2 regions of the Weizmannia acidilactici genome follow, and region 2 is predicted to be linked to the other one. Evidence: a T-box and tRNA genes for the amino acid it is inferred to sense, from the RefSeq annotation. Region 2 holds a T-box; the other holds one or more tRNA genes.
What was found. A T-box is a leader RNA that pairs with one kind of tRNA and senses whether it is charged. The one in region 2 lies ahead of GBH70_RS13980 (tryptophan--tRNA ligase), so its partner is inferred to be a tRNA-Trp.

Region 1 (11,500 bases), on a different contig from region 2:
GAGGGAATAAATAAAAATTTCCTATTGAAAACAAAAATTATTTTTGGTAGAATAATTTTTGCCATTAAGGTCCGGTGATGAAGGCGGGAAGGCCACACCCGTTCCCATCCCGAACACGGAAGTTAAGCTTCCCAGCGCCGATGGTAGTTGGGGGGTTCCCCCTGCGAGAGTAGGACGTTGCCGGGCCAGATATTCCGCAGTAGCTCAGTGGTAGAGCAATCGGCTGTTAACCGATCGGTCGTAGGTTCGAATCCTACCTGCGGAGTTATGATGGAGAGCTGTCCGAGAGGTCGAAGGAGCACGATTGGAAATCGTGTAGGCGGCTAAAAGCTGTCTCAAGGGTTCGAATCCCTTGCTCTCCGCCATTATTACTTATACATTGGCCCGTTGGTCAAGCGGTTAAGACACCGCCCTTTCACGGCGGTAACACGGGTTCGAATCCCGTACGGGTCACCATTTCTTACATATTCAGGAGGATTAGCTCAGCTGGGAGAGCATCTGCCTTACAAGCAGAGGGTCGGCGGTTCGATCCCGTCATCCTCCACCATATTATTATCGCGGGGTGGAGCAGTCTGGTAGCTCGTCGGGCTCATAACCCGAAGGTCGCAGGTTCAAATCCTGCCCCCGCAATTTACATAATAGAAGGTCCCGTAGTGTAGCGGTTATCACGCCTGCCTGTCACGCAGGAGATCGCGGGTTCGAGTCCCGTCGGGACCGCCATTCACTTTGATACATAAACGTGGCTCGGTAGCTCAGTCGGTAGAGCAAAGGACTGAAAATCCTTGTGTCGGCGGTTCGATTCCGTCCCGAGCCACCACTGGCCGGTCTAGCTCAATTGGTAGAGCAACTGACTTGTAATCAGTAGGTTGGGGGTTCAAGTCCTCTGGCCGGCACCACGCAATATGGAGGGGTAGCGAAGTGGCTAAACGCGGCGGACTGTAAATCCGCTCCCTCAGGGTTCGGCGGTTCGAATCCGTCCCCCTCCACCATGTACAGGGGCATAGTTTAAAGGTAGAACAGAGGTCTCCAAAACCTCCAGTGTGGGTTCGATTCCTACTGCCCCTGCCACTTTAAAATGGCGGTTGTGGCGAAGTGGTTAACGCACCGGATTGTGGCTCCGGCATTCGTGGGTTCGATTCCCACCATCCGCCCCATACTTGATTGGGCCATAGCCAAGCGGTAAGGCAACGGACTTTGACTCCGTGATGCGCTGGTTCGAATCCAGCTGGCCCAGTATGCGGAAGTAGTTCAGCGGTAGAACACCACCTTGCCAAGGTGGGGGTCGCGGGTTCGAGTCCCGTCTTCCGCTCCATTGATGGCGGCATAGCCAAGAGGTAAGGCAGAGGTCTGCAAAACCTTTATCACCGGTTCGATTCCGGTTGCCGCCTCCATCAATATTTTGCCGGTGTGGCGGAATTGGCAGACGCGCACGACTCAAAATCGTGTGGGTTTATCCCGTGTCGGTTCGACTCCGACCACCGGTATAACTTAATCGTACTTAATCGTAATGAATAAAAACGGCGCCCAAATACGAACAGGCGCTGTTTTTTTTATAACAAAATGTACAGTGGCATAGGAAAGTTCAAGTTTGTATAGAAAGATAAAGAATAAAAGCGTTTACAAAAAACGAAATATAAATTAAAATTTCATTGTTATATAATAATCGGAATAATATTACATAATGCCTTGAATTTCCTGGGGAGATGAAGAAATGAAAATTAAATCTGCTGTACTGTGGGAATCGGGTGCACCCGTGCCTTATGAAGAAAGCAAACCGATTAAAATTGAAACATTGGAGCTGGATGAACCAGAATATGGGGAAGTATTAGTCAAAATGAAGGCGGCCAGTTTATGTCATTCAGATTTGTCGGTCGTGAATGGAAGCAGACCGCGGCCTTTACCAATGGCGCTGGGACATGAGGCTTCCGGTGAAGTCATAAAAACAGGCGAAGGTGTGGTTGACCTGGAGCCGGGTGACCATGTTGTCTGTGTCTTTGTGCCAAGCTGCGGACATTGTTTGCCATGCAAGGAGGGGCGCCCGGCGTTATGTGAAACAGGGGCGGCATCAAATACGGCAGGCACATTAATCGGGGGCGGCATCCGGCTGCATGTAGGAAAAAAGGATGTGAAACACCATCTCGGCGTATCCGCTTTTTCTGAATACGCTGTTGTGTCGCGCCGTTCTTTAATTAAAGTGGACAAAGATATTCCATTTGAAAAACTGGCTCTTTTTGGATGTGCTGTAATTACAGGCGTAGGCGCAGTTGTTAATACTGCCCGCATAAAGTTAGGGAGCACGGTTGCCGTTGTTGGCTTGGGCGGCGTTGGATTAAGTGCATTGATCGGGGCTGTTTCCGCGGGGGCCAGCCGTGTGGTTGCTGTAGACATTAATGAAAATAAATTAAAACAGGCGAAAAAGTTGGGGGCAACGGATGTCTTTAACTCTAAAAATGCTGATGTTGTGAAGAAAATCCTGGAAGCAACCGGCGGCGGGCTTGATTATGTATTTGAAACGGCGGGGGCAGTGACGGCGATGGAAGTGGCTTACGGGATTACAAAACGCGGTGGTACAACCGTCACAACGGGATTGCCGCACCCTGAACATCATTTTTCTTTCCCGTATGTTACGCTAACGGCAGAGGAAAGGACTTTGAAAGGGTCATATCTTGGCAGTTGTGTTCCGGAAAGGGATATTCCCCATTTTATCGATTTGTTTAAAAACGGCCGCTTGCCGGTTGACCGATTGGTGAGCGATTTTATAACTTTGGAAGAGATTAATGAAGGGTTCGATAAATTGGCAAAAGGGGATTCATCGAGGATTATTATTAAATTTGAGTAACCCAGTTGGTTCTAAAAATCAGCTTTTCACTTTATGCAAAGAGCACAAACAGCTGGCAAAGCATATTGCTTCCGATTGGGGAGATGCTATTTTACAATATATGTATCTTTCTAATAGTTTTTGAAAGGAAGCGGACAATGGGCAATCGAAAAGAACTGAAAGACATTGCATTTTCTGTTTTGGATTTAATCCCGATATTGGCAGGAAAAACGCCTGCGGATTCTTTTAAAAATAGCTTGGATCTCGCCCGGCATGTGGAAAAATGGGGTTACAAGCGCTTTTGGCTGGCGGAGCATCATAATATGGCAGGTGTGGCCAGTTCTGCCACAGCTGTTTTAGTTGGATATATTGCATCCGGTACAAATACGATCCGCGTCGGGTCTGGCGGGGTGATGCTTCCGAACCATGCGCCGCTGGTTGTGGCGGAACAGTTCGGGACGCTTGGTTCGATTTACCCGGGCAGGATTGACCTCGGGCTTGGGCGTGCGCCGGGAACAGACCAACTGACAGCGTTAGCGCTCCGCCGGAATTTAAAGGGCAGTGAAATGGATTTTCCAAACAATGTCCAGGAGCTGATGAACTATTTTCTTACAGAACAAGAGCGACGGACTTACGCGCGGGCCGTGGTGGCAGAAGGCGTTGAGGTACCTGTCTGGCTTCTCGGGTCAAGTACGTACAGCGCGACGCTAGCTGCAAAGCTCGGGTTGCCATTTGCTTTTGCGAGTCATTTTGCGCCAGCGCAGCTGTTTGATGCTCTGTACATTTACAGGGAAAATTTCAAGCCGTCCGCCTATTTGAAGGAGCCGTATGTATTGCTTTGCGTCAATGGGATCGCGGCGGATACGGATAAGGAAGCGGAGCGGACCGCCACGAGCCTGTTCCAGTTTTTCCTCGGCGTGATCCGGGGAAGATCACAGCAGCTCCAACCTCCTGTCAACAGCATGGAAGGCATTTGGACGCCTTATGAGGAAGAGATGGCGCGGCGCCAGCTCGAATATGCGTTTATCGGTTCGAAAGAGACAATTAAAGATAAGTTGCAGGATTTACTTGATGAAACAGAAGCGGATGAATTGATGTTTGTTTCACATATATACAACCATGAAGACCGGCTCCGTTCTTATGAATTGCTGGCCGGGCTGAAACAGGATTAAGGAAAAAAGCCCGTTTCGGAGAAAATCCGGAACGGGCAGGTTATGATGTTGTAAAATCTTTTTTTGAAATCCGGTTGACAATTTTTTAGATCTGGTTATAATTATATAAGTGATCTCCATCAGCACATTATATTTTGCCGGTGTGGCGGAATTGGCAGACGCGCACGACTCAAAATCGTGTGGGTTTATCCCGTGTCGGTTCGACCCCGACCACCGGTATACTTATTTGTTAAAAGCCCGCAATCATGTTAGCGGGCTTTTAAAGTCCCCTTTCTTGTTAAGGGGAAATACATTATTCAATAAATGGTTGATATGAAAGTTCTGAAATAACAATATAAGAGCTGATTCCCATCCGGTTAATACTTTTTCGTAATACGGTTGGAATTAACGCTATATTAAACCCAAGCCACCCAAATATGCCCGCGCCACAAGCAGTATATTCATCAAAACTGCTATTTTTATTCCCCGAAAAACGTATTTGACTGCATATACGATGAAGCTGTACCTTTCATTAACCACATTATAATCCTATTTTTCAAAAACAAAAATGAATATTGTATTCCACATGTCCGGCTCCGGCCGTGCACGTATTCATGTTGCTTTTGGTTTCCGTTAAAGCGCCCCATTTCAAAAATTCCTTCCACTTTGCTATCCTGTATGTATATAAAGAAGAAAGGTATGGTCAAATGAACAGGCATTTGATTTCCGCCATCTCGATTGTCTCCTTCGTTTCGGCGCTTTTTTTCCTGGCAGGGCTGGGAACGGTGCTGATAGACCAAACGACAGAAGCAAAATCTGTAAAGGTGGAAAAATCCGGAACGGGTGCGGACACGCCAAAAGCCGGCAATACAAAGCAAATTGTCATCACGGCAATTGGCGACTCGCTGACAAGGGGCACGGGCGATACGTCGGGAAAAGGGTATGCCGGCTATCTCGCGGATGATTTAAAGAAAAAAACGAAAAAGAAAATTCTGCTGCAAAATAACGGCATTAAAGGGCTTACTTCTAGCGGGCTGCTTGAACAGATCAACAAGCCACAAATCAGGCGCGAACTCCGGAATGCCGATATCATTTTGCTCACAATCGGCGGCAATGATTTATTCCAGGGCGGCGAGGCGCTCGATCATTTGAATGAAGCATACATTCAAAAATTGGAAAAGCCGTATTTGGCCAACTTGAAGCAGATTTATGCCGCAATCCGAGCGGCCAACAAAACGGCAACGGTTTATCATATAGGGCTTTATAATCCGTTTATTGACCTGAAGCGTTCCAAACTGACGTCGGCCATTGTCAGACAGTGGAATTTTGATTCTGCATCTCTTGCGGCAAGCTACCCGAAAATCGTCTATGTGCCGACATTTGACCTTTTTGAATTGAATACAAACGACTATTTGTACAGCGACAAATTCCATCCGAACACAGCCGGGTACAAGCTGATCGGAGAGCGCGTTGCTTCCCTGATCCATTTTAGCGAGGAGGATGCAAAATGACGGATGTACCGGCGCTTCAAGTGATTGATGTCCATAAAAAAATCGGCAAAAAAGAAATCATTAAAGGCATCAGCTTCGAAGTAAGGCCCGGGGAGGTGTTCGGGTTTCTCGGGCCAAACGGGGCGGGGAAAACGACGACGATCCGGATGCTGACCGGATTGATCCGCCCGACTTCCGGAAAAATTTTAATCGCCGGCAAAAATGTACAGACCGAGTTTACGGAAGCGATGAAAAATCTCGGTTGCATCGTAGAAAATCCGGAAATGTACCCGTATTTGACCGGCTATGAAAATCTTGAATATTTTGCAAGGATGGATCCGTCGATTCCGAAAAAAAGGATTGACGAAGTCGCGGAACTTGTTGATTTAAGCGCGCGCATCCACGACAAAGTGAAAACATATTCGCTCGGCATGCGGCAAAGGCTCGGCATTGCACAGGCGCTGCTTGGGAACCCGAAGCTATTGATTCTGGATGAGCCGACAAACGGCCTGGACCCTGCCGGCATCCGGGAGATGCGCGAATTTATCCGTTCTTTGGCGGGAAAGGAAGGCATGAGTGTGCTCGTTTCATCGCATTTGTTGGGCGAGGTGCAGTTAATGTGCGATAAGGTCGCCATTATTAACGAGGGGAAAGTGATCCGTACAGGAAGCGTCCACGAGCTGCTTGCCGAAAAAGAGCGCATCTTTTGGAAGGCAGAGCCTCTAGAAAAAGCGCGCGCCCTGCTTGCAGAAGAAACGCAGGTTACGGAAGGGGAAGGCTGTATTTTGGCCACCCCTTATGATGAAGGCAGAATCGCCGGGTGGAACCGGAAGCTCGTTGAAAACGGGGTAGAGGTAAAAGAAATGAAGGCTGTGCTGCCGGCGCTTGAGGATTTATTTTTGGATCTGACAGGGGGCGAACACCGTTGACCAAGTTGATTTATAATGAGCAGCTTAAGCTGTGGAAGAAAAAGCGAATCCTTGTAATTATCCTGATCATTGCCTGCCTTGTTCCAATTTTTACGTATGCACAGTACAAAGAATCGAAATCACTACAGGAAAAAATGGGGACAAGCGACTGGAGGGTCCAGCTCCAAAAGCAGATTGTCGATACACAAAACCGGCTTGGTTCTGCAAGCCTTTCCGATGATTTTAAAAAATATTTGCGGATTACATTAAGCCAGGAACAGTATTATTTAAACCATAATATTAACCCGAACGCGCCGGGTGCCCCGACGTTTATGCGGGTGTTTATCGAAAATGCAATCGGCCTGCTTCTGCCGCTGTTTGTAATGGTGGCGGCGAGCGATATCGTTTCTTCCGAGACAAGTAGAGGGACAATCAAATTGCTTTTGACAAGGCCGGTCAAAAGATGGAAAATCCTCCTCAGCAAATATATCGCGATGCTGCTCTCGGTTTCGTTTATTTTATTATGTACGGCGGTTTTGACGTATGCCATTTCCGGGATCGTATTCGGTTACAGCGGATGGAACCTGCCGATGCTGACGGGCTTTACAACAAAAGGAAACGAATTATTAACAACCCATGTGCATTCGGTTCCGCAATGGTCGTATTTGTTAATGGAGCTCGGCCTTGCCTGGTTTGTTTGTGTTGTGGCCGGAAGTCTCACGTTTATGCTGTCCGTCCTTTTGCGAAGCACAGCTGCTGTGATGGGGATCATGCTGTCATCGTTAATCGCGGGCGCCATCCTCACGAATATGGTTTCCGCCTGGCCGAGCGCGAAATATTTGTTTATGGTAAATCTCCAGCTGACCAATTATGTAAACGGGTCCAGCCCACCGGTTGAAGGAATGACGCTCGGCTTCTCAATAGCTGTCCTTTCTGTCTGGCTTGTATTTTCTCTCATTGTTTCTTTCGTTGTGTTTATGAAACGGGATGTTTATTAGACGCGGCATTTGCGGGACTACTGTGAAAACAAAGTGAAATTCAGAGAAAAACAGTAAAAATGAACAGTACCATTAATAAAATGATAAAGCAGGATTTTTTATAGAGCGGGGCGAAATCCGTTATGGCAAAACAAAAGGGGGAGATGCTGTGATTAAACGGTTTATCGTTGGAATGGGGATTGCTGCGTCCATGTTTATTGCAGGCGTCACTTATTTTTACTTTAATAAAGGGGAAGCCATCGCCACAGAGGCGGCACCCGCGAAAAAGCCGGCAGCGGAGGAAGAAACGGAAGCGAAAGCCGTGATCAAAGCAAGCTTCCGACAGAAGACGCCGAAAAACGAAATGCCGGCATACAGCAGCATGAGCGAGGATGAATTGGTACAGGAAGTACATAATATGACGCATCAAAAAGTGGAGGCAAGCGAAAAATGGGGTGTTTCCGAAATTACGAAGGATAAGGTGGACGCATTATATATGGCCATCCAAAACAAAAATTTCGGGGATCCCGGACTGCAGCACATGCTTCTTAGGATTTTAAAACCGTGGGAAAAAGGTGACTTCAGCAATGCGGTCAAAGCCCATAATGAAGTATGGTCCTACCAGCACGGCAATATCGGAAAAGCACAGAGGCTGTTGACGCCGGCCGAAGAAGCGGCATACATTAAGAAAAATTTTAAATAATCATGAGCATCAGGAAGTGGAGAAAGTGAAAATTTTAGGCGTATCAGGCTCGCTTACCGGCGAGAAAACATCGATCGGCGTTTATGAAGTGCTGATGGCTGCAAAAGCCGAAGATCCGAATGTGGAAACAGAATTGCTTGATTTAAAAGATTACGAGGTGGAATTTGTTAAGGGGTTTCCACTTTCCTACTATAATGACGACACTATCGAGGCCGTAAACAAGCTGTTGGATGCAGATATCCTTGTTTTCGGTTCGCCGATTTACCAGGCGTCCATTACCGGCGCTCTGAAAAATCTGCTCGACCATCTGCACCGGGATGCTTTCCAGTCCAAGGTTTGCGGCATCGTGATAAACGGCGGATCGGATAAGCATTTTTTGGTTGCCGAGTACCAGCTGAAGCCGGTTTTATCGTTTTTAAAAGCAACTTGCGCCGTCCGGAATGTGTTTATCCTTGATGATGATTTTAATGAAGACAATGAAATTTTAAACCCCGATATCCAGGCGCGCATCAGGCGGCTTGCCCGGGAGCTTTTGCAGCTGAAAAAAGGCTTGGAATAAACATTTCCTCGTATACATAAGCAGAAAAGAAGGGTATACATTGATAGCCAGTATACGGGGGGGTTATAAGTGTGAAAGCAGTTACGGTTCAAGGCGCGAAAGATATTTTGGTGAATGAAGTTGGGCGATCCGGTTATCAAAAAACAGGATGATATTTCGATGGATACATCGGCGGATGATTTGCGGGTCGGATTTTCATATTTATAAAGGCACATTGCCGGTCCGGCCGGGATTTATCATCGGACATGAACCAATGGGGATTGTCGAAGAAGTCGGGCCGGATGTGGTCATTGACTGTGCCGGTATGGACGGAAAAAATCGGCAATTGAAGCGATTGAACAGAAACTCAAGCTTCAGGGCGGGACGATCAGTGCCATCCAGATTGCAATGGAAGCGGACCGCAAATTCGGCACGATCCAGCTGACAAGTGTGTATAGGTGGGTCGATTTATAATGCGTCTCCGCTCGGCAGGTTGTTTGGACGAAATATTACATTAAAAATGGGGCAGGCGCCTGCTCTCTACTACATGACGAAACTTTTTATCGATATTTGGAGAAAAAAGTTTGACCAGAATGAAATTGTCACCCATAAAATATTGCTCGGCAAAGCTAGCGATGCGTATAAAATTTTAACGACCATGAAGATCATTGCATTAAAGTCGTACTGAAGCCGTAATGAAAAAGTGCCGGGTGTTCTGTACACCGGCACTTTTTCGGTTTACTTTACGGTTTCAAACTCCCGTTTTAAAATATACTCTGCATGTGCCACTTCTTTTTTTGTCGGCGGCTCGATCCCCTTCAAAGGATAGTCGATGCCGAGAGCTTCGTATTTGTATACGCCCAACTTGTGGTACGGAAGGATTTCGATTTTTTCAACGTTTGGAAGCGAGTGGATGAAATCGGATGTTTTATACAAATCTTTATCGGTATCCACACCCGGAACGAGCACGTGGCGGATCCATACCGGGATGTGTTTATCAGACAGATAGTGGGCAAAATCAAGAATATGCTCGTTAGACATGCCCGTCAGCCATTTGTGCTTTTCGGGGTCAATATGTTTTATGTCCAGCAATACAAGATCCGTATATTTCATCAATTCATCCAGGCCTTTCATAAACCGCGTGCTGTGGGAAAAATTTCCGCCTGCTGTATCAATGCACGTATGGACGCCAATCTCCTTGCATGCTTTAAACAGTTCGATCAGAAAATCGATATGCAGCAAAGGCTCGCCGCCGCTGACTGTAATGCCGCCGCCGGAAGCTTCGATAAAAGGCAAATAGTCCTGCACGTCTTTCATAATTTCATCTACGGTCATTTCTTTGCCTTCGTTTATTTTCCAAGTATCCGGGTTATGGCAAAATTTGCATCGCAACGGGCAGCCTTGCGTGAATACGACATAGCGGATTCCAGGGCCGTCGACGGTTCCAAATGATTCGGTCGAATGAATACTCGTTGAGATTTTCATAAAAATCAAATCCTTCTTTTAGATTTCTGGACTTCCACAAGTTCAGGCTTCAAAAAAGGGGAGGGGGCATGGAGTGCATGCCGCCCTTTGTTTTTATCGATTACATCATTTCATGGAATGTACGGTTAATGACTTCCAATTGTTGTTCCCTTGTCAGTTTAATGAAATTAACTGCATATCCGGATACACGGATCGTTAATTGCGGATATTTTTCCGGATGATCCATTGCATCCAGCAATGTTTCACGATGCAAGACGTTGACGTTCAGATGATGCGCTTTCTTCGCCATATAACCGTCCAACATGCCGTCCAAGTTGGATACGCGTGTATCTTCTTCATGTCCGAGAGCTTCCGGCACGATGGAGAACGTGTTGGAAATGCCGTCCAGCGAATATTTATAAGGCAGTTTCGCAACAGAGCTCAGCGAGGCGACTGCACCATGCGTATCGCGGCCATGCATCGGGTTGGCGCCTGGCGCAAACGGTTCTCCGGCTTTCCTTCCATCCGGTGTGCTTCCCGTTTTCTTTCCGTATACAACGTTTGAAGTAATCGTCAAGATAGAAGAAGTAGGAACCGAATTGCGGTAAGTCGGATGTTTTCTCAGTTTTTCCATGAACGTTTTTACAAGGTTTACAGCAATTTCGTCGACACGGTCGTCGTTGTTGCCGTATTTCGGGAAATCACCTTCGACTTCATAGTCAACCGCAAGGCCGTTTTCATCGCGGATAACTTTGACTTTCGCATATTTAATTGCGCTTAAAGAGTCAACTGCAACGGACAGGCCGGCAACGCCGAATGCCATTGTGCGCAAAATTTTGCGGTCATGCAACGCCATTTCAAGCCGTTCATAAGAATATTTGTCATGCATGTAATGGATGATGTTCATTGCATTGACGTATACGCCTGCAAGCCAGTCAAGCATCCGGTCGTATTTTTCCATAACTTCATCATAATCCAGATATTCTGAAGTAATCGGCCGGTAAGGAGGCGCAACCTGGACTTTCAGTCGTTCATCAATGCCACCGTTAATGGCATACAGCAAAGCTTTTGCCAAGTTTACACGGGCGCCGAAGAATTGCATTTGTTTGCCGATCCGCATTGCCGATACGCAGCAGGCAATACCGTAATCATCGCCGTATTCTTCACGCATCAAGTCATCGTTTTCGTATTGGATGGCGCTCGTTTTAATTGACATTTTCGCGCAATATTGTTTCCATTTATCCGGCAGTTTTGTCGACCACAGCACGGTCAAGTTCGGTTCAGGCGCAGGGCCTAAGTTGTCGAGCGTATTCAGGAAGCGGAACGAATTTTTTGTAACGAGCGTGCGGCCGTCCAGTGCCATCCCGCCGATCGATTCCGTAACCCATGTCGGGTCGCCGCTGAATAGTTCGTTGTATTCTTCGGTCCTTGCAAATTTGACAAGGCGGAGT
Region 2 (11,500 bases):
GACCGCGTAGGCCAACGTGCCACTCGTGATTTGCTGCATGCCGGGATACGGCGTGATGTAAAGGTCGCACGCCGTCAAGTAAGCGACCAGTTCTTCCTCGCTGACATAGCGATCGACCATCCGCACATTCGCCTCCAGCCCGAGGCGGCGAATCATGTCCTGCAATTCCTCGCGATACGCTTCCCCTTCGCGCTTTTTCACTTCGGGGTGCGTTTGGCCGGCGATGACATACAACGTCTCCGGCACTTCACGGACGACACCCGGCAAAGCGCGGATCACCGATTCAATGCCTTTGCCGCGGTTGAGCAATCCAAAGGTGAACAGGACTTTGCGCCCTTCAAATCCGAGCTCGCTCCGGAGTTGATCGCGCTCCTCGTCGCGCGGTTCCGGAGCGCCGTGCGGAATGTAGATGATTTTTTGTTCCGGCAAGTTAAACGCATGGGTTAAGTACGGGATCGCCCGGCGATTCATGACGACGATCGCGTTACTTGCGTCGGCGATTTCTTGTTGAATCCGCCGATAAGGCGGCTGCGGATCGGCAAAGATGGTGTGGAACGTCGTGACGAGCGGTTTTTTTAAGGCGTGAATGAAATCCAATATGTATTCACCCGCTTCGCCGCCGAAAATGCCGAATTCGTGCTGCAAAACCACGACCGACACATCGCTGCGGTTGACCCGTTCCGCCATCTGTTTATACGCCGAGCGGTCTTCAGCCGCCAGCGGCCAGAACTTCGGATCGTTCCGATAGGCCCCATCTCCGTCGTTTTCGTTATAGAGCACGATCACCGGGTCGTCGTCGCGCCGGCTGCCGGCTACGCACACGCTGCTTCGAAGATGCTCGGTGAACGTGGCGATGCCGCAGCGGCGCGGGGGATACGTGCTGACATAGGCAATCCGCTTCATGCTTGCATCACCTCTCCGGGATCGTTGATGATCGAATTTTTGAACACCTCGCCGGCAGGCGCCACGGTCCGGTACCCGAAAATGCTGTTGCTGAGACGGCTGCCGTCGCGTACGACCGAACGATCCCACAAGATGGAATTTGAACAATGGACGCGGGCGCCGATGCGGCAATTGTCGCCGATCACGGCATAAGGACCGATCACCGCTTGGTCGCCGATCTTGACTTTGTTGCCGATCAAAACCGGCGGCACGAACAGCACCCCTTTACCGAATTCGACGTCTTCCCCTGCCCATACACCGGGCTGAACCTGACGTCCTTGCATGGGAAGGGGAAACCGTCGGTCGAGCACATCCCAATGAACTTGGCGGTAACGGCTCGGCGTTCCCATATCGCGCCAGTAGCCGCGGCTGATCATGCCATAGACGCCGGCACTTTCTTGAATCAAACGCGGGAACGTTTCGCGTTCAATGGAAACTTCGCGCTGCGCCGGAATATATCGGAAGACGTCCGGCTCGAGGATGTACAAGCCGGCATTGATCCGGTTGGACGGCGCTTCTTCAGGACGGGGCTTCTCAACAAACCGAAGGATCCGTCCGGTATCGTCTTGTTCGACGACCCCGTACGAAGTCGGATCATCCACTTCCGTCAAGGCAATGGTGGCGATGCCGCCGTGCTGGCGGTGAAATTCGAGCAGCGGGATCAGCTCCGGCAGATGGACGATGTCGGCGTTGAACACCAGGAAGCAGTCATCAAAGAAGCGTTCCGCGTTTTTGATGGCTCCGGCCGTCCCCATGGGGAACGGTTCAACCGCGTACTCAATCTTCACTCCCCAGCGGCGGCCGTCGCCGAAATGGCGACGAATCACATCCGAGCAGTGGCGCGCCGCCATGACAAAGTGGTCGACGCCTTGTTCACGCAAATGGGTGATGAGATGTTCCAACCAAGGGCGATTCGCGATGGGCGCCATCGGCTTCGGTAAATTTTCGGTTAAAGGACGAAGTCGAGTGCCCAAACCTCCGGCTAAAAGCAATGCTTTCATTTTGCCATCCCTCCATTAGATTCGAGATTCGTGCCGTACGAAGACCGAAACAGATGTATGAATGAGAAAATAAAAGACGTGAGGCTTGTGAAAACCTTTTATTAGCACTCAACAGTTCTGGATGCTAATAGTATACATAATATTCCCATGGAATGGCAAGTCAAACGCTTTGACACCCGGTATTTCCCCTTACCGTCGTTGGCGCTGGGCGTCGCCGCGGTCCTGCTGATCCCTTGTCTGGCTTCAACTCGGCCGCCTAACCGTCCTTGGCGGGAACGGCTCTCAAACTGGGATTACGGCGGTCCGTGTCTGCTTGACCATTCATGTTGTCGACATAATGTGGTATATTATGCAGAATGGAGGGAGGTGAAGACGCCGATGCCTACTCCGCATCCGCCCTATCGCGTCGGCATTGCCGGCGCGGGCGCTTTTGCGACATTCCTAGCCGGCGCGCTCGCCCCGTTGCCTGAATTTGAATTGGCAGCCGTCGCCGGCCGCACGGACGAAAAACGCCAAAGCGTAATAAGCGCCTATCGCCTTCACCGCTCCGAGGCCGGACGCCCGCGCGAGTTTCGGGAAGCTTCCCAGCTTATCGAGGATCCGGATATCGACGTGGTGATCTTGACCACACCGCCCCGCCTTCATGCGCCGCTCGGCGAACTGGCGCTCAAGCGGGGCAAACACCTGCTTGTGGAGAAACCGGGCGCACTGAATGCAACCGCTTTAGAAAATCTTGCCCGGCTCGCGAAGAAACAGCGGCGCGCATTCGCCGTCAACCTGGTTTTGCGGTACAACCCTCTGGTGGAAGCGGCTGAAAAGATCATCCGCCACCGCCTGCTGGGCCGGGTATACCACGCCAGTCTGCGCAACAGCGCACACCGCGTCGCATCCGGCCATTGGTTCTGGGACCGTGAACGGAGCGGGGGGCTCTTCATCGAACACGGCGTTCACTTCTTTGAAGTCGGCCGCCATTGGTTCGGCGACGCCGTAGAAGCCCAAGGCTTCGCCTTAACGGAAGCCAACGGAGAATCGTCGCGCATGTGGGCGAGCGTGCTTCACCGCGATCGGACAGGGCGGGATGATTTACAAGAAGGACAAAACACGAGGCAAAAGACAGGGGCTCCGTCTCCTCATGAGTACATCCCGGTCCACTACTACCACGGTTTCGTCATGGACTCGGACGCACCCGAGTCGACGCAATGGGATGTCTACTGTGCGCAAGGCCGAATCGTGCTCGACGGTTGGATTCCCCAACGGCTGTATATCGAAGGTACGCTGACGGCGGGACAGGCGGACTGGATCGACGCTCTGCTCGACGCCGTGCCCACCCAACCGTCAGCAGAGGCCGTCGAAAAAGTCCGGGCAGCAGCGGCGTCAATATCGGCATCCGGCCATTCAAAACACTTGTCAGCCGGCCGCCGGCCCTATCGGCGGACATTGGAACTCACGGATCGGCAGAGTTGGTATGAGGCGATGGCGCAGGCCCGCTTTCTGGAGGTGTGCCGGATGATCCAAGACTCTGATTGGAGCGGACTGGTGACGCCCGCCGATGCCGTGGCGGATTTGGCCTTAGCCGAGGCCTGTACGGCTTCGACGGGGCGGTGTGAAGAATAAAAGCCGCGCGGCGCGGGAGACTGTTTGCGAACAGACGGGACGGCTTGTGCGGAGAAGCCTGATCGAATCGTGCCACACGGGCCGTTTTGAGCAAAATCACGTAAAAAACCGCCAACCGATTAGGGGTTGGCGGTTTTTGCGTTTGAAACGGAGGAACGAACGAAACCATTTTTACGCAAAGAAAAAGAAAAGATCCTTTCCCGCATGCGACGCTTCCATGTCGATGATAGGAACGACATGCCGGCCGTCGCGGCGGCTTGCGTGTCCACGAGGCGCTGCCGAACGAGGCTGTTTTAAAAGCGTAAATTATCGCCGACGCCTTTCATTCCCGTCTCAAGAAATCTTTTCAAGACGATGCGTTATAAAGCGGCCAAAGCTCTTAAAACATGACGGCGTTGCAGTTGATACTTTGAAAGAACGGAAACGGTTTTTAGGGCAGCCATCCGTTGTTTTTGGCGATCGCGATCGCTTCCACACGGTTTTTCGCACCCAGCTTCTGCAAGATTTCGGACATGTAGTTGCGCACCGTCCCGTTGGAAAGGTACAACGCGCCGGCGATTTCGGCGGACGTCTTCCCGGCCGCGGCCAACTGCAAAATTTGCAACTCCCTTTCCGTCAACGGCGGCTCTGCTTTGATCCACTCAAAGGATAAATCCGGGCTGAACACACGCCGGCCGTTATGGATGAGGCGGATCGCTTCGGCCAGTTCATCGCTCGGCGTATCCTTGAGCAAATAGCCGTGGACGCCCGACTCTAAAGCGGCGCAGAAATAACCGGGGCGGGCGAACGTCGTCACGATGATGACCTTCGTCTCCGCGCCGATTTCTTTTAATCGGCGGGCCACTTCCAGCCCGTTCATGCCCGGCATTTCGATGTCCATCAGGCAAACGTCCGGCTTCTTGTCCTCTATCAACGCCAACGCTTCGGCGCCGTCCGACGCTTCGCCGACCACTTCCAAATCGTCTTCCAAATTGAGGAGCGTGGCGATCGCGCTGCGCAGCATGCCTTGATCTTCCGCGATGACGATGCGAATTCTCTCCCTCACTCTGAACGCCTCCCCGCTTGCGCCGCTGTCACGGGTACCGTAATAACGGCGCGCGTGCCGCGGGATGTCGGTTCATAGACGAGCGCGCCATCCACCATGGCGAGCCGTTCCCGCATCCCGATGATGCCGCTGCCGCCGCTCGATGTTTCTGAAAATCCGATTCCGTCATCCTCGACAATGAGAAAAATGGTTTCAGGCTCGTGATGGATCATGATGGAACAAGTCTTCGCGCGGCTGTGTTTCACGATGTTATGGACGAGCTCGCGCAAAATATAGCTTAATATGCTTTCTTTTAAAGGGGACCACCGGGGCAGGCCCGTCCGCTCATAGCGGCAGACAATGCCCGCCACATCTAAGATCTCCCGCGCCGAGCGGATTTCGTCGTCCCACGACGTCGTTTTCATCGAGCTGACAATGTGGCGGACATCTTTTAGCGCCGCGCGCGCCGTTTGATGAACGTCGGCAATTTCCCGCTTTGCCCGTTCCGGATCGCGATCGATCAGTTTACCGGCCAGTTCGCTTTTTAACGCCATCATGGACAGCAACTGGCCGAGCGTGTCATGCAAATCGCGGGCGATGCGCTGGCGTTCTTCCTGTTTGACCAGCGCTTGAATCTTTTTGTTCGCCGCCTCCAGTTCATTCGCCACTCTTATGTATTGAGATAGCGAGCGCACAACCACGGGCATCAAAAGCAACATCAGAATGGTCGGAACGCTGCTCAAGAAAAAATTCACATCGTGCGGAATGCGGCCGAAGCTGTAAAGAACGGCAACCGCGAAAAACACCGTCGCATAAACATAGTAACTGGTCCTCGGACGCGGGTCGTTTCCTGAGAGCGATACCGGATAGATGAACAAGGAAAAATATTCGGCTCCATATAGCCAAGTGAACGCCGCGATGATGACGCATTGAAGGAAGAGATAGCGAAAGCGAATCGCCCAATCCTGGTAGCTCTTTCGGTAGAAATAGACAAAAAGAATCAAGGCGGCGTAACCATATACCGCTTCGGAAAACGGTCGGCCGATCAAATCGCACACCGGAAAAAACAAATAGACGAGCCAGATGAGCGGGTTTAATTCCGCGCGAAGCCGCTGCCACACGCTCATCCCTCTTTCTTTCTTGCAAGGCTATAAATCGATAATACGACAAAAATGAGAAAATAGACAACAAGGAGTCCGATATCCATGGCGGACGGCGCTTCACCGGACAGCAGCCGCCAGGCTCCGTCCCCGTAGCGAAAGGAGGGGAGCCATACGCCGATCGCCTGCAAGGCTTTGGGTAAATAGGGGAGCGGCGTCCATAACCCGCCCGCCAAGGCGAGCCCGAGATACAAAACGTTGGTTAAAGCGTTCGACAATTGTGCGTTGGCCGCCGTTCCGATAAAAAGGCCGAGCGCCATAAAGGTCAAACCGCCTGACCAAAGCCATACAAAGCAACCGATCCATGCCTCGACCGGCAGGCGGACGCCGTTGACGACTGCGCCGGCGAGAAAAATGAACAAAAGGATAAAGGCGTTAAGCACCATTTGCGCGAATATCTTGGACAGCAGGTGCCCGCCTCTCGGCAGCGGCGTGATCCATAACCGGCGTGCCCATCCGCTTTCCTTTTCCTGGGCGAAACGAAGGCTCAACCCGCTGAGCGACTGGGCCAGGATGCTGAATGAGGCCATCGACATGAGAAAAAACGCCGCCCAACGGACGCCGCCGTACCGATTCGGAACCGCCACGACATCCGTATAGATAAAATAAAACAACAACGGCCAAAACAAGGACGGCCATATAAAATATTGATTTCGAAACGTTTTCAACAGCTCGATGCGGCATAAATACAGCGTCGCGCGCACCATTCTTCCCCTCCTTTGCTTCCTGGGTTTCTCGCAGCCAGGCTTGAGCCGCACAAATTCCTCGATGGCGGCGGTATTCCCCGTCGACCGCTTCATCCCGTCCCATGGCTCCTTCCCATCTTCGTTTACTTTGTTTCGATCCCGCGCAAGGTCCGGTCATTCCAATCCGCGGCCGTCCAAGTCGGTGGGTGTCCCGCCCGTTCCAAACGGGCCTATCAGGCGCTTGGCTCCCCGACGGCAACGAGCCGCCCGGCGTTCAATACGATCAGGCGCGTCGCCCACCGCGCCGCTTCTTCAGCTGAATGGGCGGTGAAAAGGACGGTTCTTCCGCTTCGTCCTAGACGGCAAACGATCTCCCAAAAACGCGTTTTTGCGGCATCATCCATCCCGTTCGTCGGCTCATCCAAAATCAAAATGTCGGGATCGCCGGCCATCGCCAACGCAAACTCAAGCCGGCGCTTCTGACCGCCGGAAAGCCGACGGGCGTATTGATCGGCGACATCGCTCAAACCGGCCATTTCAATGAGCGCATCCGCCGTTAACGGCTTTCGGTAAAAGGCGCGCCATAGGTCGATCATCTCCCGGACTTTGATGTAATCAATGAACGGTGCTTCCTGAAAAACCGCGCCGATTTTGACTCGTGCTTCCGGATGGCCGGGCGGGCGGCCGGCGACCGTCACGTTTCCCCTCGTCGGCCGCCTGATGCCGAGCAAGATCGAGAGGAGCGTCGTTTTGCCCGCGCCGTTCGGTCCAACGAGCGCCGTCACGCCGCCTTTTTCGATTTCAAAGCTGAGATCGTCGAGAATCGTCTTTCCCTTTTCGATCTTTGTCACTTTCTCTAATTTCACGACCGGATACATCGGTCCCCCTCCTTTATCGCCAGCATAAAAAAATAGGCCACACGGCGGCCAGTGGGGGTTGTCATCCGTTCATCATGACAAATGTCACCTCATGGGCGATCTTTGACGCCTTCATCCAGGGGCCTCATCAGCGCGCAGCCAGCGGCTTTATGAGGAGCCCCGAAGCCTGCCTCCGCTCCGGCGCCCTTTCACGGAGCGCCGGACGATGGGCGCTCTTTTCCCGGGTAGGAGTAAAATAATTGTGGGAGCAAGGAAAGGAATAAATGGTAATATTAGTTAAATAAATAGACCTTGATGGCTAGGAGCAGATGATCTTCATCCAGTCCTAGCCACCAAGGCCATCAGGCGATCGTTCAGTAAGAGAAAGCAGGAAAAACAAGAAATGAGGGCCTCTTTTTTGTACAATGAGTTTGTCCAAAAAAACCGTACAAAGGAGGCCCTCACATGAGACATTATAACCCGAAATACCCGACTTTAGAAGAGCTTGAACGCCATGTCTTTCAGGTGTTACAGGAGATGTTTGGCAAGGTTTTGACGATGGTTTTGGAACAGATGGATGCCGAAATCGCCGAAGCGCGGGATAAACGTCGCTTTCGCTTGAAAGATCGGCGCGACGTTCACATCGATACGATGTTCGGTCCGTTGACCATCAAACGCAACTATTATCAAGACCGGGAAAATGGTCGTTATATCGCTTTATTGGATCAGTATCTGGCTTTTGACGGCCGCAAGGGATTCAGCCCGCTTCTTGAACAATGGGCAATGGCCTTGGCCGTGGCCGGTCCGTCTTACCGCCACGCCGTGAAGCAATTGGAGACATTCTTAGGGTATGCCCCCATGAGCCACGAAGCGTTGCGTCAGCATCTCCTCGCATCCGAGGTGTGTGAGCCGAAGTCCAAACAACCCGCGCCTGAGGTGCTTTTTGTCGAGGTGGACGGGTTATTTGTGAAACAGCAAAAAGAAAAGGGCGGCAAGAAGAAAAAGGCGAAAGAACTTAAGATCGCTTTAGTCCATACGGGTTGGGAACAAGACGGCTCCAAACGGCGGAAATTGAAGAATAAACGGCACTATTTCCACACGGGCTCCGAGCCGTTTTGGGAAGGCTTTGAAAGCTTCTTGGAGCAGCACTACGACTATGACGCGACGAAAACGAAGTTGGTCATTAACGGGGATGGAGCCGGTTGGATTTCGGCTTGCCAAGATGACTTCAAGGGCCGGGCGTTTTATCATTTGGATCGGTTCCATGTCGCCCGCGATTTGCATCTAATCATGAAAGATCATCCGCGCTATTCCACGATGAGACGGGCGCTGAACGAGAATGATCCGGAGCGGTTGATCGTGGAGTTGAACAGTGCCGTGGGAACGATGGCTACACCGGAAGGCGAAACAAAGCTGGAGGCGTTCATCGCGTATATCACGAATCATAAAGAAGCGTTACGGGATTATAAAGCGTGGCTCGAAGCGCAAGGGATAGACACGCACAGGCTGTGCACGATGGGGGCTTCGGAAGGCTTGATGAGCCAATTTGCGGCTCGCCTCAAACAGGGGCGCAGTTGGAGTGCAGCCGGTGTAGAGGCGATGACCCAATGGATAATTGCCGACAAGGATCGGTTGGAGGTCAAAACGTGGTTTGGGCAATGGGTGCCGAACCGTGAAACAAACGGTTCGGGTCGTAAGGCTCCAGAGACCAAAACCCGTAAAAGGCTGACCAAGCAAATCGTAAATGATGTACGCGACAACATCCCCTATATGAAACAATCTTCAGGCACGATGATTCACCGCGCTTTGAAAGGGCTGATCGGTTTTTAAAAACTTGGAGAGATCTAAAGCAAGAAGACCAAGAAAATAGAAGAGCGCTTACAAAATGGATTGTACAAAAAAGATGCCCACAAAAGCTTGACTGCATCTTTTCCCGGCAACGCCTTGACTTTTCGCCGAACTTGGCTTAAGATTACTGAGCAAAAGAAGTGCATCGTTGTAGGATGGCGCACAATCGAACATAAGGCATCAGCGATGACGAAGAAGAGTAAGCGAAATCCGGGTATGATAGAGAGCCGGCGGCGGGTGGAAAGCCGGTATATCCGTTTCGCCGAATGGGCTTCCGAGCTCCGACCCGAACGTTCAGTAGGCGTCGGCGGTTCAAACCGTTATGACAACGAGCGCGTTCGCGATGAACGAATGAAGGTGGCACCACGGGTTCCCCCGTCCTTTTTTCAGGGCGGGGGTTCCATTATTTAACGGGGCAAACAATCGGAACCCCCACGCGTTGCCGAATACCCGCTTCCTGCAAAGGAATGCGCTCGACTCTTCCGGGAGGTTCCGATCGTCGAAAGAATTCCTTAAACCGGTTCGCCTCTAAATTGAACCCGCTTCTTCCTTGTTGATCCCGCATAAACCGTGGGGCCGTTCAAAATAGAGGTTTCGAGGAGGTTGATTGCAAATGGAAGGAAAAATTGTATTAACGGGAATTAAGCCGACGGGCGATTTGCACATCGGCAACTATGTCGGCGCAATCCGTCCGGCCATCGAGCTGACCCAAGAGCCCGGCGTCAAGCCCGTCTATTTCATCGCGGATTACCACGCGTTAACGACGATGCGCGATCCGAAAGAACTCCACGACCGCACTTATGAGATCGCGGCCGCTTGGATCGCTTTCGGGCTCGATCCCGATAAAGTCCTGTTTTATCGGCAATCCGACATCCCTGAAATTTTCGAGCTGACGTGGATTTTGTCGTGCCTGGCGAGCAAAGGGCTGTTGAACCGCGCCCACGCCTACAAAGCGAAGGTCGAGGAAAACTTGAAAGCGGGGCGTGATCCCGATACCGGAGTGAACATGGGATTCTTCAACTATCCCGTGCTGATGGCGGCCGATATCCTCTTGTTTAAAACCGACCTCGTCCCCGTTGGAAAAGACCAAATTCAGCACGTGGAAATCGCCCGGGACATCGCGGAAAACTTCAACCGCACCTACGGCGAGACCTTCCGCTTGCCGGAGGCGCTCATCGATGAAGCGACCGCCGTCATCCCCGGTCTGGACGGCCGCAAGATGAGCAAAAGTTACGGTAACGTCATTCCGCTTTTCAGCGACGAAAAGACGTTGAAAAAATTGATCTTCCGCATTAAAACCGATTCCAAGCCGCCGGAAGAACCGAAAGATCCGGAAGAATCGACGTTGTTTCATATTTACAGGGGTTTTGCGGAAAAAGAAGAAGTCGAAGCGCTCGCTCGCCGTTATCGGGAAGGCATCGGTTACGGCGAAGTGAAAAACATGTTGTTTGAACTCTTAAACCGCAAATTGGTGGAACCCCGCCGCATCTATCGCGAATTGATCGACGACAAAGCGAAGCTCGACAAGTGGTTGGCGGAAGGCGCGGAAAAAGCGCGTGAAATCGCCCGTCCGTTCATGAACGACATCCGCAAAAAAATCGGCCGCCTTTTATAAAAAACGGCCTGCCGTGGTACCAGCCCGTTGCAAACCGTTCGGGTCTCCGCGGGAATTAATGAACCGCTGATGGGGGCGGCGATGAAAGCCTTTCTTTTGGATGGCGCTGGCGGCGGGGCCGTGAGGCGGCTCCGCGGCCGGCGGCGACAAACATGTTCATTTGCACGGAGGCAAACCCGCCAAGCGCTTGCCGTACATCAGCCGGTACCGGGACAAACATGTACTTCTTCACGGAGGCAAGCCCGCCTCCTATTTTTTATCTTCCATGTCCTGCAACGCATGATAACGGCCTTGATAAAAGATTAGCGGCCGTCCGGAGCGCGCCCATAAATGCTCGACCTCGCCGAGGAACAAAACGTGGTCCCCCGCTTGACGGGCATCATGAACTTTGCAAGCGATGTATGCCAAAGCGTTTTTGATGACGGGCCACCCCATGAACCCATCGAAGTCGACCGTCTCTTTACTTTGTCGTTGTCCGGCAAAATGCTGGGACAGCGCTTTTTGCTCGCTGGAAAGAATGCTGACAGCAAAGTTGTTGGCCGCCCGCACTTTAGCGAGCATGCTCGCTTTTTCGTCAATGGAGATGAGAATCAGCGGCGGTTTCAATGAGACCGACATCACGGCATTGTCGGTCATGCCGTGGACTTGATCCTTCCACACCGTTGTAATCACCGCGACGCCGGTCACCCATCTTCCCAAAACGTCACGAAACGATTTGTCATCGACCACTTGGTCCCTCCTCACATCACATTG

Region 1: it encodes a tRNA-Trp, which carries the amino acid that the T-box ahead of GBH70_RS13980 (tryptophan--tRNA ligase) is inferred to sense. The anticodon was not compared.

Annotation. Positions count from the first base shown of each region.
Region 1 is NZ_BKZR01000011.1:66,747-78,246, reverse strand. Features, by position in the region: rRNA gene rrf (5S ribosomal RNA) at 71-186, shown strand; tRNA gene GBH70_RS06050 (tRNA-Asn) at 194-265, shown strand; tRNA gene GBH70_RS06045 (tRNA-Ser) at 273-365, shown strand; tRNA gene GBH70_RS06040 (tRNA-Glu) at 382-456, shown strand; tRNA gene GBH70_RS06035 (tRNA-Val) at 472-547, shown strand; tRNA gene GBH70_RS06030 (tRNA-Met) at 557-630, shown strand; tRNA gene GBH70_RS06025 (tRNA-Asp) at 645-720, shown strand; tRNA gene GBH70_RS06020 (tRNA-Phe) at 742-817, shown strand; tRNA gene GBH70_RS06015 (tRNA-Thr) at 821-896, shown strand; tRNA gene GBH70_RS06010 (tRNA-Tyr) at 905-989, shown strand; tRNA gene GBH70_RS06005 (tRNA-Trp) at 995-1,068, shown strand; tRNA gene GBH70_RS06000 (tRNA-His) at 1,079-1,154, shown strand; tRNA gene GBH70_RS05995 (tRNA-Gln) at 1,163-1,234, shown strand; tRNA gene GBH70_RS05990 (tRNA-Gly) at 1,238-1,312, shown strand; tRNA gene GBH70_RS05985 (tRNA-Cys) at 1,318-1,391, shown strand; tRNA gene GBH70_RS05980 (tRNA-Leu) at 1,402-1,484, shown strand; gene GBH70_RS05975 (zinc-dependent alcohol dehydrogenase family protein) at 1,712-2,839, shown strand; gene GBH70_RS05970 (LLM class flavin-dependent oxidoreductase) at 2,977-3,990, shown strand; tRNA gene GBH70_RS05965 (tRNA-Leu) at 4,127-4,209, shown strand; gene GBH70_RS05960 (GDSL-type esterase/lipase family protein) at 4,677-5,480, shown strand; gene GBH70_RS05955 (ABC transporter ATP-binding protein) at 5,477-6,388, shown strand; gene GBH70_RS05950 (DUF2705 family protein) at 6,385-7,365, shown strand; gene GBH70_RS05945 (DUF6241 domain-containing protein) at 7,514-8,047, shown strand; gene GBH70_RS05940 (NADPH-dependent FMN reductase) at 8,073-8,606, shown strand; partial or broken gene GBH70_RS17785 (hypothetical protein) at 8,755-8,841, shown strand; partial or broken gene GBH70_RS05935 (glutathione-dependent formaldehyde dehydrogenase) at 8,881-9,281, shown strand; gene pflA (pyruvate formate-lyase-activating protein) at 9,324-10,070, opposite strand; gene pflB (formate C-acetyltransferase) at 10,171-11,500, opposite strand, start outside.
Region 2 is NZ_BKZR01000045.1:13,537-25,036, forward strand. Features, by position in the region: gene GBH70_RS13940 (glycosyltransferase family 4 protein) at 1-903, opposite strand, end outside; gene GBH70_RS13945 (nucleotidyltransferase family protein) at 900-1,943, opposite strand; gene GBH70_RS13950 (Gfo/Idh/MocA family protein) at 2,322-3,557, shown strand; gene GBH70_RS13955 (response regulator transcription factor) at 3,988-4,602, opposite strand; gene GBH70_RS13960 (sensor histidine kinase) at 4,599-5,708, opposite strand; gene GBH70_RS13965 (ABC transporter permease) at 5,705-6,541, opposite strand; gene GBH70_RS13970 (ABC transporter ATP-binding protein) at 6,661-7,305, opposite strand; gene GBH70_RS13975 (ISLre2 family transposase) at 7,750-9,114, shown strand; T-box leader at 9,310-9,518, shown strand; gene GBH70_RS13980 (tryptophan--tRNA ligase) at 9,746-10,747, shown strand; gene GBH70_RS13985 (flavin reductase family protein) at 10,997-11,476, opposite strand.